Regions from separate parts of the Bacillus sp. DX3.1 genome, predicted to be linked through region 2. Evidence: a T-box and tRNA genes for the amino acid it is inferred to sense, from the RefSeq annotation. Region 2 holds a T-box; the other holds one or more tRNA genes.
The links. A T-box is a leader RNA that pairs with one kind of tRNA and senses whether it is charged. The one in region 2 lies ahead of argS (arginine--tRNA ligase), so its partner is inferred to be a tRNA-Arg.

Region 1: it encodes a tRNA-Arg, which carries the amino acid that the T-box ahead of argS (arginine--tRNA ligase) is inferred to sense. The anticodon was not compared.

The regions. Positions count from the first base shown of each region.
Region 1 covers NZ_CP128153.1:828,175-833,007, forward strand. The annotation lists rRNA gene QRE67_RS03920 (23S ribosomal RNA) at 1-1,115, shown strand, start outside; rRNA gene rrf (5S ribosomal RNA) at 1,215-1,330, shown strand; tRNA gene QRE67_RS03930 (tRNA-Val) at 1,336-1,411, shown strand; tRNA gene QRE67_RS03935 (tRNA-Tyr) at 1,421-1,504, shown strand; tRNA gene QRE67_RS03940 (tRNA-Gln) at 1,525-1,599, shown strand; tRNA gene QRE67_RS03945 (tRNA-Lys) at 1,605-1,680, shown strand; tRNA gene QRE67_RS03950 (tRNA-Leu) at 1,693-1,773, shown strand; tRNA gene QRE67_RS03955 (tRNA-Gly) at 1,803-1,877, shown strand; tRNA gene QRE67_RS03960 (tRNA-Leu) at 1,894-1,982, shown strand; tRNA gene QRE67_RS03965 (tRNA-Arg) at 1,986-2,059, shown strand; tRNA gene QRE67_RS03970 (tRNA-Pro) at 2,069-2,142, shown strand; tRNA gene QRE67_RS03975 (tRNA-Ala) at 2,155-2,227, shown strand; tRNA gene QRE67_RS03980 (tRNA-Ser) at 2,243-2,335, shown strand; tRNA gene QRE67_RS03985 (tRNA-Ser) at 2,431-2,523, shown strand; tRNA gene QRE67_RS03990 (tRNA-Met) at 2,550-2,626, shown strand; tRNA gene QRE67_RS03995 (tRNA-Asp) at 2,629-2,704, shown strand; tRNA gene QRE67_RS04000 (tRNA-Phe) at 2,711-2,786, shown strand; tRNA gene QRE67_RS04005 (tRNA-Thr) at 2,802-2,877, shown strand; tRNA gene QRE67_RS04010 (tRNA-Trp) at 2,881-2,951, shown strand; tRNA gene QRE67_RS04015 (tRNA-Ile) at 2,964-3,040, shown strand; tRNA gene QRE67_RS04020 (tRNA-Asn) at 3,044-3,118, shown strand; tRNA gene QRE67_RS04025 (tRNA-Glu) at 3,120-3,191, shown strand; gene QRE67_RS04030 (Arm DNA-binding domain-containing protein) at 3,408-3,587, opposite strand; gene QRE67_RS04035 (4'-phosphopantetheinyl transferase family protein) at 4,448-4,833, shown strand, end outside.
Region 2 covers NZ_CP128153.1:2,123,456-2,128,288, reverse strand. The annotation lists gene QRE67_RS10325 (PadR family transcriptional regulator) at 1-3, shown strand, start outside; gene QRE67_RS10320 (MFS transporter) at 3-1,181, shown strand; gene argS (arginine--tRNA ligase) at 1,292-2,980, opposite strand; T-box leader at 3,024-3,238, opposite strand; gene QRE67_RS10310 (class I SAM-dependent methyltransferase) at 3,279-4,055, opposite strand; gene QRE67_RS10305 (BrxA/BrxB family bacilliredoxin) at 4,104-4,535, opposite strand; gene QRE67_RS10300 (thiol-disulfide oxidoreductase DCC family protein) at 4,621-4,833, opposite strand, start outside.

The sequences.
Region 1 (4,833 bases), 1.3 Mb from region 2:
AAACACAGGTCTCTGCGAAGCCGTAAGGCGAAGTATAGGGGCTGACACCTGCCCGGTGCTGGAAGGTTAAGGAGAGGGGTTAGCGCAAGCGAAGCTCTGAACTGAAGCCCCAGTAAACGGCGGCCGTAACTATAACGGTCCTAAGGTAGCGAAATTCCTTGTCGGGTAAGTTCCGACCCGCACGAAAGGTGTAACGATTTGGGCACTGTCTCAACCAGAGACTCGGTGAAATTATAGTACCTGTGAAGATGCAGGTTACCCGCGACAGGACGGAAAGACCCCGTGGAGCTTTACTGTAGCCTGATATTGAATTTTGGTACAGTTTGTACAGGATAGGCGGGAGCCATTGAAACCGGAGCGCTAGCTTCGGTGGAGGCGCTGGTGGGATACCGCCCTGACTGTATTGAAATTCTAACCTACGGGTCTCATCGACCCGGGAGACAGTGTCAGGTGGGCAGTTTGACTGGGGCGGTCGCCTCCTAAAGTGTAACGGAGGCGCCCAAAGGTTCCCTCAGAATGGTTGGAAATCATTCGTAGAGTGCAAAGGCATAAGGGAGCTTGACTGCGAGACCTACAAGTCGAGCAGGGACGAAAGTCGGGCTTAGTGATCCGGTGGTTCCGCATGGAAGGGCCATCGCTCAACGGATAAAAGCTACCCCGGGGATAACAGGCTTATCTCCCCCAAGAGTCCACATCGACGGGGAGGTTTGGCACCTCGATGTCGGCTCATCGCATCCTGGGGCTGTAGTCGGTCCCAAGGGTTGGGCTGTTCGCCCATTAAAGCGGTACGCGAGCTGGGTTCAGAACGTCGTGAGACAGTTCGGTCCCTATCCGTCGTGGGCGCAGGAAATTTGAGAGGAGCTGTCCTTAGTACGAGAGGACCGGGATGGACGCACCGCTGGTGTACCAGTTGTTCTGCCAAGGGCATAGCTGGGTAGCTATGTGCGGAAGGGATAAGTGCTGAAAGCATCTAAGCATGAAGCCCCCCTCAAGATGAGATTTCCCATAGCGTAAGCTAGTAAGATCCCTGAAAGATGATCAGGTTGATAGGTTCGAGGTGGAAGCATGGTGACATGTGGAGCTGACGAATACTAATAGATCGAGGACTTAACCATATAATATGAAGCAATGTTATCTAGTTTTGAGAGAACATAAAAAAACTTGTTGACTTTTTATTTCAATCAGGTATAATAGTGTTTGTCTCAAAAAAATAGTCTGGTAATGATGGCAGAGAGGTCACACCCGTTCCCATACCGAACACGGAAGTTAAGCTCTCTAGCGCCGATGGTAGTTGGGACCTTGTCCCTGTGAGAGTAGGACGTTGCCAGGCAAAGTGGAGGATTAGCTCAGCTGGGAGAGCACCTGCCTTACAAGCAGGGGGTCGGCGGTTCGAGCCCGTCATCCTCCACCATATTATGTCGGAGGGGTAGCGAAGTGGCTAAACGCGGCGGACTGTAAATCCGCTCCTTCGGGTTCGGCAGTTCGAATCTGCCCCCCTCCACCATTTTATAATTTCTTAATTAATGGGCTATAGCCAAGCGGTAAGGCAACGGACTTTGACTCCGTCATGCGCTGGTTCGAATCCAGCTAGCCCAGCCATTTAAGAGCCATTAGCTCAGTTGGTAGAGCATCTGACTTTTAATCAGAGGGTCGAAGGTTCGAATCCTTCATGGCTCACCATTTTAAAATTTTGCGGGTGTGGCGGAATTGGCAGACGCACCAGACTTAGGATCTGGCGCCTTTGGCGTGGGGGTTCGACTCCCTTCACCCGCACTTTTAATCTAATAACTCATACATGTCTTGCGGAAGTAGTTCAGTGGTAGAATACAACCTTGCCAAGGTTGGGGTCGCGGGTTCGAATCCCGTCTTCCGCTCCAATTTTCAGTATGACATGCCGGGGTGGCGGAACAGGCAGACGCACAGGACTTAAAATCCTGCGGTGGGTGACCACCGTGCGGGTTCGACCCCCGCCCTCGGCACCATATGCGCCCGTAGCTCAATTGGATAGAGCGTTTGACTACGGATCAAAAGGTTAGGGGTTCGAGTCCTCTCGGGCGCGCTTTATTAACGGGAAGTGGCTCAGCTTGGTAGAGCACCTGGTTTGGGACCAGGGGGTCGCAGGTTCGAATCCTGTCTTCCCGATAGTTTTAACATGGGGCCTTAGCTCAGCTGGGAGAGCGCCTGCCTTGCACGCAGGAGGTCAGCGGTTCGATCCCGCTAGGCTCCACTTTAATATGAATATGGAGGTATACCCAAGTCCGGCTGAAGGGATCGGTCTTGAAAACCGACAGGCGGCGAGAGTCGCGCGGGGGTTCGAATCCCTCTACCTCCTCCATTTATTTTAAAGGTTTTTTTTGTTATCAAGAGCAACTCACTCATCGGGATTATAACTCGAAAGTAATAAATTGAATTTATTAGATTCAATTTCACGGAGGAATACCCAAGTCTGGCTGAAGGGATCGGTCTTGAAAACCGACAGGCGGTGAGAGCCGTGCGGGGGTTCGAATCCCTCTTCCTCCTCCATTTTTTATAAAAGAATATTGTATCGTCGCGGGGTGGAGCAGTCTGGTAGCTCGTCGGGCTCATAACCCGAAGGTCGCAGGTTCAAATCCTGTCCCCGCAACCAATGGTCCCGTGGTGTAGTGGTTAACATGCCTGCCTGTCACGCAGGAGATCGCCGGTTCGACCCCGGTCGGGACCGCCATTTTTTGGCTCGGTAGCTCAGTCGGTAGAGCAGAGGACTGAAAATCCTCGTGTCGGCGGTTCGATTCCGTCCCGAGCCACCATTTATACATAAACATGCCGGCTTAGCTCAATTGGTAGAGCAACTGACTTGTAATCAGTAGGTTGGGGGTTCAAGTCCTCTAGCCGGCACCACTTAGGGGCATAGTTTAAAGGTAGAACTGAGGTCTCCAAAACCTCCAGTGTGGGTTCAATTCCTACTGCCCCTGTATTAAAGTTAAGGGCCTATAGCTCAGCTGGTTAGAGCGCACGCCTGATAAGCGTGAGGTCGATGGTTCGAGTCCATTTAGGCCCACCATATTCCGCAGTAGCTCAGTGGTAGAGCTATCGGCTGTTAACCGATCGGTCGTAGGTTCGAGTCCTACCTGCGGAGCCATGGCCCGTTGGTCAAGCGGTTAAGACACCGCCCTTTCACGGCGGTAACACGGGTTCGAATCCCGTACGGGTCATAGACTTTATAGTCGTCAGAAATGTTGATTTAACAACGCTTCTGACGGCTTTTTTTGTTTTGACCCAAATTCTAGAATTTCAACCAATTTATCAATCAATCAATTGCTTCTTTATTCCATTCTTTTGTGACATGTAGATAAATTCTTCTTGTCGTTTCAGATCGTTCATACTGTCTGAAGCATTCTTTCATAACCGTACTAAAATTTTTCTTACTTTCAGATACGTATTTTCCTCCTTTTACTTCTTGCAATTATCAGTTCAGCATCTCCTTTTGAAGTAAATTCTCTGCGTGTAGTATATTTGTATTTTCTTGTTTCAGGATCAATTCTTACCAATATTTTGAATAACCAACGTGTTTCACCTTTTTTATTTTTATTCTCTTTAAAACATGCCATGATTTTTCTCCTTCCGTGACTTGCGCTTTTCGGGATTTTCTAAAATATGGTATACTCTACTTGTGAGGGAGGAGTACCAATCTTAGAAATTTTAATTCTAATGGTTGTGCTCTCTTTTTGCGTCAACACATTCTTCATTTGTTCTAACTATATAAATCCATTTTGATTTTTCGACATATAAGCTGCGGCTATGGATAACAAAAGGTGACCTGCACTCGTCTTCTCTCTTTGTTTTCACTATGTCTGGGCAGGAAAAGGATCTGACCGCTTCTATGCATGGCCGGATGCTCTCTCCCACCTAAAAAGAAGGGGTTTATGTCGTTTTTTAAATTTGTATTTATATAACTGCTCATAATGATGAATTATTTCTTCCAGTAGATGCTGTTGATAAAAATTCAATTCCGCTTCTTGAATGAGTAATGATAATACATAATATCCATCATCATCCCAAGCTTTCACCAATAGTTTCACTGCGTTATAGTCTAAACAAACAACTTGAAAAGTTAAACAACAACAAATTAACACGATAAAAATTAACTAGATTTATGGAACAGAATTTGCGGACTGAACAAGAAAAGCTTGAGGGATTGTTAGCGGTTAGTGATGAGCGAATCAAAAGGATGATTAAGTAGATTGTTTAGATAAAGTGAAACTTTAATCAGTGGGGGCTTTCTTCATCCCCACTGATTATTAGCCCTCACCAATCGGGCTTTTACGAGATAAAATTGATATAGTCGTAAATTGCAATGAAAATTCGGGATTTGTAAGAATTTTGATCATCATATTTTGATTTAAAAATGACGCACAATTCATATTTTGCTAAAAAGGCAGAGAGAGAAAAATGAATGGAGGCATATTTTATGATTTTAATTGTAAAAATGGATATCAACAATTATGACCTTGCCACTTTAATGAGGTTGTTGCCTTTTTTAGAACAGGAGACGCAGTTGCAAGTGTCTCGTTTTCAAATGCCCGAGGACAAAAAGCGAACTCTACTCGGTAATTATGTAGCGAAGCACTTAATTGCACGATATACTCAGCAAAATATAGAACACGTACATTTTACGACTAATGCATATGGTAAAAAGATAGTACAAAAAAGTCCTATTTCATTTAATCTTTCTCATGCTGGTAAATGGGTTGTGATTGCCTTATCAACAAATGAGTCAATTGGTGTTGATGTTGAAAAGATGGAACCGATCGATATTTGGGAGGTTGCGACATTCTTTAGCATAGCAGAACAACG
Region 2 (4,833 bases):
TGATGAAAGCTCAGGTGAAAATGTCTCGCATACAAAAAGCTGCTTTATGGGTTGTAGCAGTATCTGTCTTTACTGATATGCTTATATATGGAATGATTGTGCCAATCTTACCACGATACGCAGAAACACTCGGTGCTTCGCAAACTGAGATTGGCTTTTTATTCGGTAGCTATGCCATTACATTACTGCTTGCTACCCCCATTTTAGGGATGGTCTCTGATAAAGTAGGAAGACGCCTTCCTATGATTCTAGGTTTATTTGGACTCGCAGCTGCAACTATATTATTTGGACTTGCAAATAATTTTATGTTACTCGTTCTAGCACGAATGCTACAAGGTATATCTGCAGCTGCAACATGGACAGCTGGATTAGCCCTTCTTGCAGATGTGTTTCCTCTCCAAGAACGCGGAAAAGCAATGGGTTTAGCTTTATCTGGTCAAGCAGCTGGGATGCTACTTGGCCCAACAATTGGCGGTTTACTATATCAATGGGGCGGTTATCATCTTCCCTTTATTGTCGCAGCAACCATCGCTCTCGTTGACGGTATATTACGCATTACATTACTTCGCGATGAACCAAAACACGATACAAAGCAACGAATTTCCTATCAATCTATTTTCAAGATGCGTTCCCTATTTATGATTATTGGCATTATTATACTAGGATCGGCCTTACCTAGCGCTTTAGAGCCAACTCTTCCTCTCTACTTACAAGATGTCTTACACCTCAGCCCTGGAACAATTGGACTATTATTCGCTGTCCCAACTCTCGCATATGGATTTACCGCTCCAATTATTGGAACACTTTCAACTAAGTTTGGAAGAAAACAAACGATGGTGATTGGGATGATTATTGCTGCTTTCTGTTTCCCATTTACAGCAATTGTTTCTCATATCGCTCTTGAAATATTTGTACTTGCGATACTTGGAATGAGCTTTAGTTTTCTACTAGCACCCGCCCTCCCAGAACTTACATATCTTGCAGATCAAAACGGAATTCGCGCATACGGTATACTATTTGCTATCTACAATACAGCCTATTCGATTGGTATGTTTTTCGGCCCCATATTAAGCGGTAGCTTATCAGATTTATTCGGATTAACAAATGCATTCTACATCTTTAGTCTATTTCTCTTATGCTATCTTTGTTTGTTTCTTTGGAAAGTAAAAAAGCAACATTAATTCTTATTCTCGAAGTCAAAGTGACTTTACTCATAAAAAGATGAACAACCTAAGTTCATTTTTGAGTTGTTCATCTTTTTAATTTATCTACTTGAACCTCATTGTAATTCTTACATCTCTTCAGGTGCTCCCATTCCAAGCAAACGCAATCCTTCTTTCAGTACTACGCTTACTGCATATACAAGTGCAAGTCTGCCTTCCTTCTCATCATTCTCTTCTAAAATACGAACATTTCCATAATATTTATTAAATGCTTGTGCAACATCTAATAAGTACTTTGCAATATGTGATGGTTCATATTTTGCAAAAGTATTTTCAATTACTTGCGGAAATCCATGTAACAGTTTCATAATGTTCCAGCTTATATCGTCACTTAGCACGAAGTCTTCTGCTTCAAATTCAACATGATCTTTTCTCAAAAGCGAACAGGCACGTGCATGTGTATATTGTACATACGGTCCTGTTTCTCCCTCAAACTTCAACATGTTTTCCATTGAGAACTCAATATTGTGTATACGTTCATTTTTCAAATCATGGAAAATGATTGCCCCTACTCCAACTTGTTTTGCAACTTCTTCTTTCTGTTTTAAACCTGGATTTTTTGCTTCAATATTTTGTTTCGCAAGTGTAATGGCTTCTTCTAACACTTCCTCCAGTAATACCACTTTCCCTTTACGTGTCGACATTTTCTTGCCATCTTTTAAAATGAGCCCAAATGGTACATGAGCCATCCCATCTACCCACTCGAACCCTAACTTCTGTAATACGTTGAAAAATTGTGAGAAATGTAAACTTTGTTCTGCTCCTACTACATATAGTGCTTTATCGAATTTATAAGTATTTTGACGATACAATGCCGCTGTTAAATCCCGCGTTGCGTACAGCGTAGCCCCGTCTGATTTTTTAATTAAACATGGCGGCATCCCCTCTTTTTCTAAATTTACAACTTGCGCGCCATCTGATTCTTCTAATAAATGATGTTCCTCTAAAAGCTGGACGAAATCATCCATTTTATCATTGTAGAAAGCCTCACCCTGAAAATTAAAGAACTCCACACCGAGTAATTCATAAATACGAGAGAATTCTTTTAATGATTCATGACGGAACCAATTCCATAAAAAGACCGCTTCTTCATCGTGATCTTCTAATTTTTTAAACCACGCACGTCCTTCTTCCTCTAGCTCTGGGTTCTCTTTTACTTCTTCATGAAATTGCACATATAACTTAAATAGTTCACGAATCGGATCTTCTTTCACAAGCTCTTCATTACCCCATTTTTTATAGGCGGTAATTAACTTACCAAACTGCGTGCCCCAGTCTCCAATATAGTTAATGCCGACAACTTCATAGCCACACTTTTCAGCAATATGCTTTAATGAATTTCCGATCATCGTTGAACGTAAATGCCCCATTGAAAACGGCTTTGCGATATTCGGAGATGAAAAGTCAATCACTACCGTCTTTTCCTGACCAAAATGCTTCTGTCCATATTCTTCTTTTTCAGCTAAAATTGTCTGTAACACTTTGTTACTTACTGTATGGCGGTTGAAAAATACATTTACATATGGCCCAACTGCCTCTACCTTTGTGAAAAATGGATCGTCTAGTTTCTCAGCTATTTCCTTCGCAATCAATGCTGGTGCTTTTTTATATTGCTTTGCAAGTATAAAACAAGGAAATGCAGCGTCTCCGAATTCATCTTGCTTCGGCGTTTCAATCAATCCTGTAATCTGCTCTAACGATACTTCTGATGGTAAGATTTGAGATAGACATCCTGCAAATTGAATTTTATATTCCATACGATCCCTCCTCATTTTTTGAACACAAAAAACTCGTCTCTAAAAAAGAGACGAGTTATCACCCGTGGTACCACCCTTGTTGTTCGATTCGAACCACTTTCCCGTTTATAACGAGGACAGGGGGCCCCGGCTTACTCTACTATTCATTTCAAGCAGCGTCTCCGAAGTGCGCTTCATCCCCTTCTCCGCACTAGGCTCTCACCACCCCTAGCTCGCTTTTCTTCTGAATAGGACTACTCTCTTCATCTACAACATCATATGTAATTTATTATTGCTTATTATACATCTTTTCGGAAAATTAGCAAGTTTCAATTACACCAAAATGAAATTTCGCACTTTTTCGTTTATACACAAAAAAGTGATGTCTTTCAAAACGTGTACTACGAAAATGATCTTTTAATACAACGCGCTTTCTCGCCACACGCTTTGCTTCCGCAATTGTTTCATCCGTGACATCGTTATACAAAGCAAAGTGTTTTAAACCACGAATCCCATCTGATTCTATGACTGTCTCTTCAAACATCGGATCTATGTATACAACGTCGTAACTGTTATCTTCACATTGCTGCAAAAAAGTAAAATGCTCTGTCTGCTGTACTATAATTCGTTTCATTGCTTCATCAATTTCTGCAATACCTGCATCCCATTGCTGCAGACCTTTGCCAATTACGTAAGCCATATAACGATTTCCTTCGAGTCCCATTACTTCTCCCGCTCGTCCAACCGCATAACTTGCTACAATACTATCCGATGCCATCCCAAGTGTACAATCGAGCATGCTCATTCCTTCTTCTAGCTTTGCTGCTTGCAGGAATGGATCGTTCTCTCCTCGCATTAATCGCTTCACACGAAACATCGCAGAGTTCGGATGAAAGAAAAATGATTCTTCCGTACCTTTTGGGTAAATAGCTAATCGATTTTTTCCAGCGACAAGTACGTCTTGCTCATACTGCTCGTGTAACTTGTATACGGGTACGTCATTTCGCACAATGAAAGAACACTGTAATTCTTTCGCAATGTTCTTTGCATATGTTGTCATTCTCTCATTCGTTCGTCCTGCTGTAGTTACAATCATCTTTTCACCTCAATATAAAGAAAAAAAGGGAGAACGATTCCCCCTTTTTTAGCAATGCTTTTCAAAAGCTTGTTCTAAGTTGTTCATAATCTCTTCCATTGTTACGCCTTCAATTTCATGGCGATGGATGAAGTGAACAACTTCATTTCCTTTTAATAACGCCATAGACGGTGAGGATGGAGGAATATCTCCAAAGTAAGAACGCATCGCTGCAGTTGCTTCTTTATCTTGTCCTGCAAATACAGTTACAAGATGATCCGGTTGTTTTTCAGAACGGACAACTGCTTGACCAGCTGCTGGACGCGCTAAGCCAGCCGCACAACCGCAAACAGAGTTTACAACAACTAATGTTGTACCTGTCGCATTGTCCATATATTGATTTACATCCTCTTCCGTTGTTAATTCTTCAAATCCAGCACGCACTAACTCTTGGCGCATTGGAATTACCATTTGACGCATGTATTCATCGTATGCATTCATCGTATGATTTCTCCTTCAACTTTCATTTCAAATTTATCATATCACGCTCTTATAATAGATGCAAAAGAAAGCGGTAGCAGTGTCATCAGTTTTTTGAAGAAATTTCACAAACTCCTTCTCGGCAGTGTCCAACAGGTACAAGCTTTCTATTATGTGCGATATAATCGTATACTTTATTTCCAAAACCAAACAATATAGATAACTTAATAAACGGAACTGCAAACCAATATGCTCGTATAGATTTTGCCAATACATATATGCTGTTAATTCCATCATACCATTTGTTATTTTTTAAAAT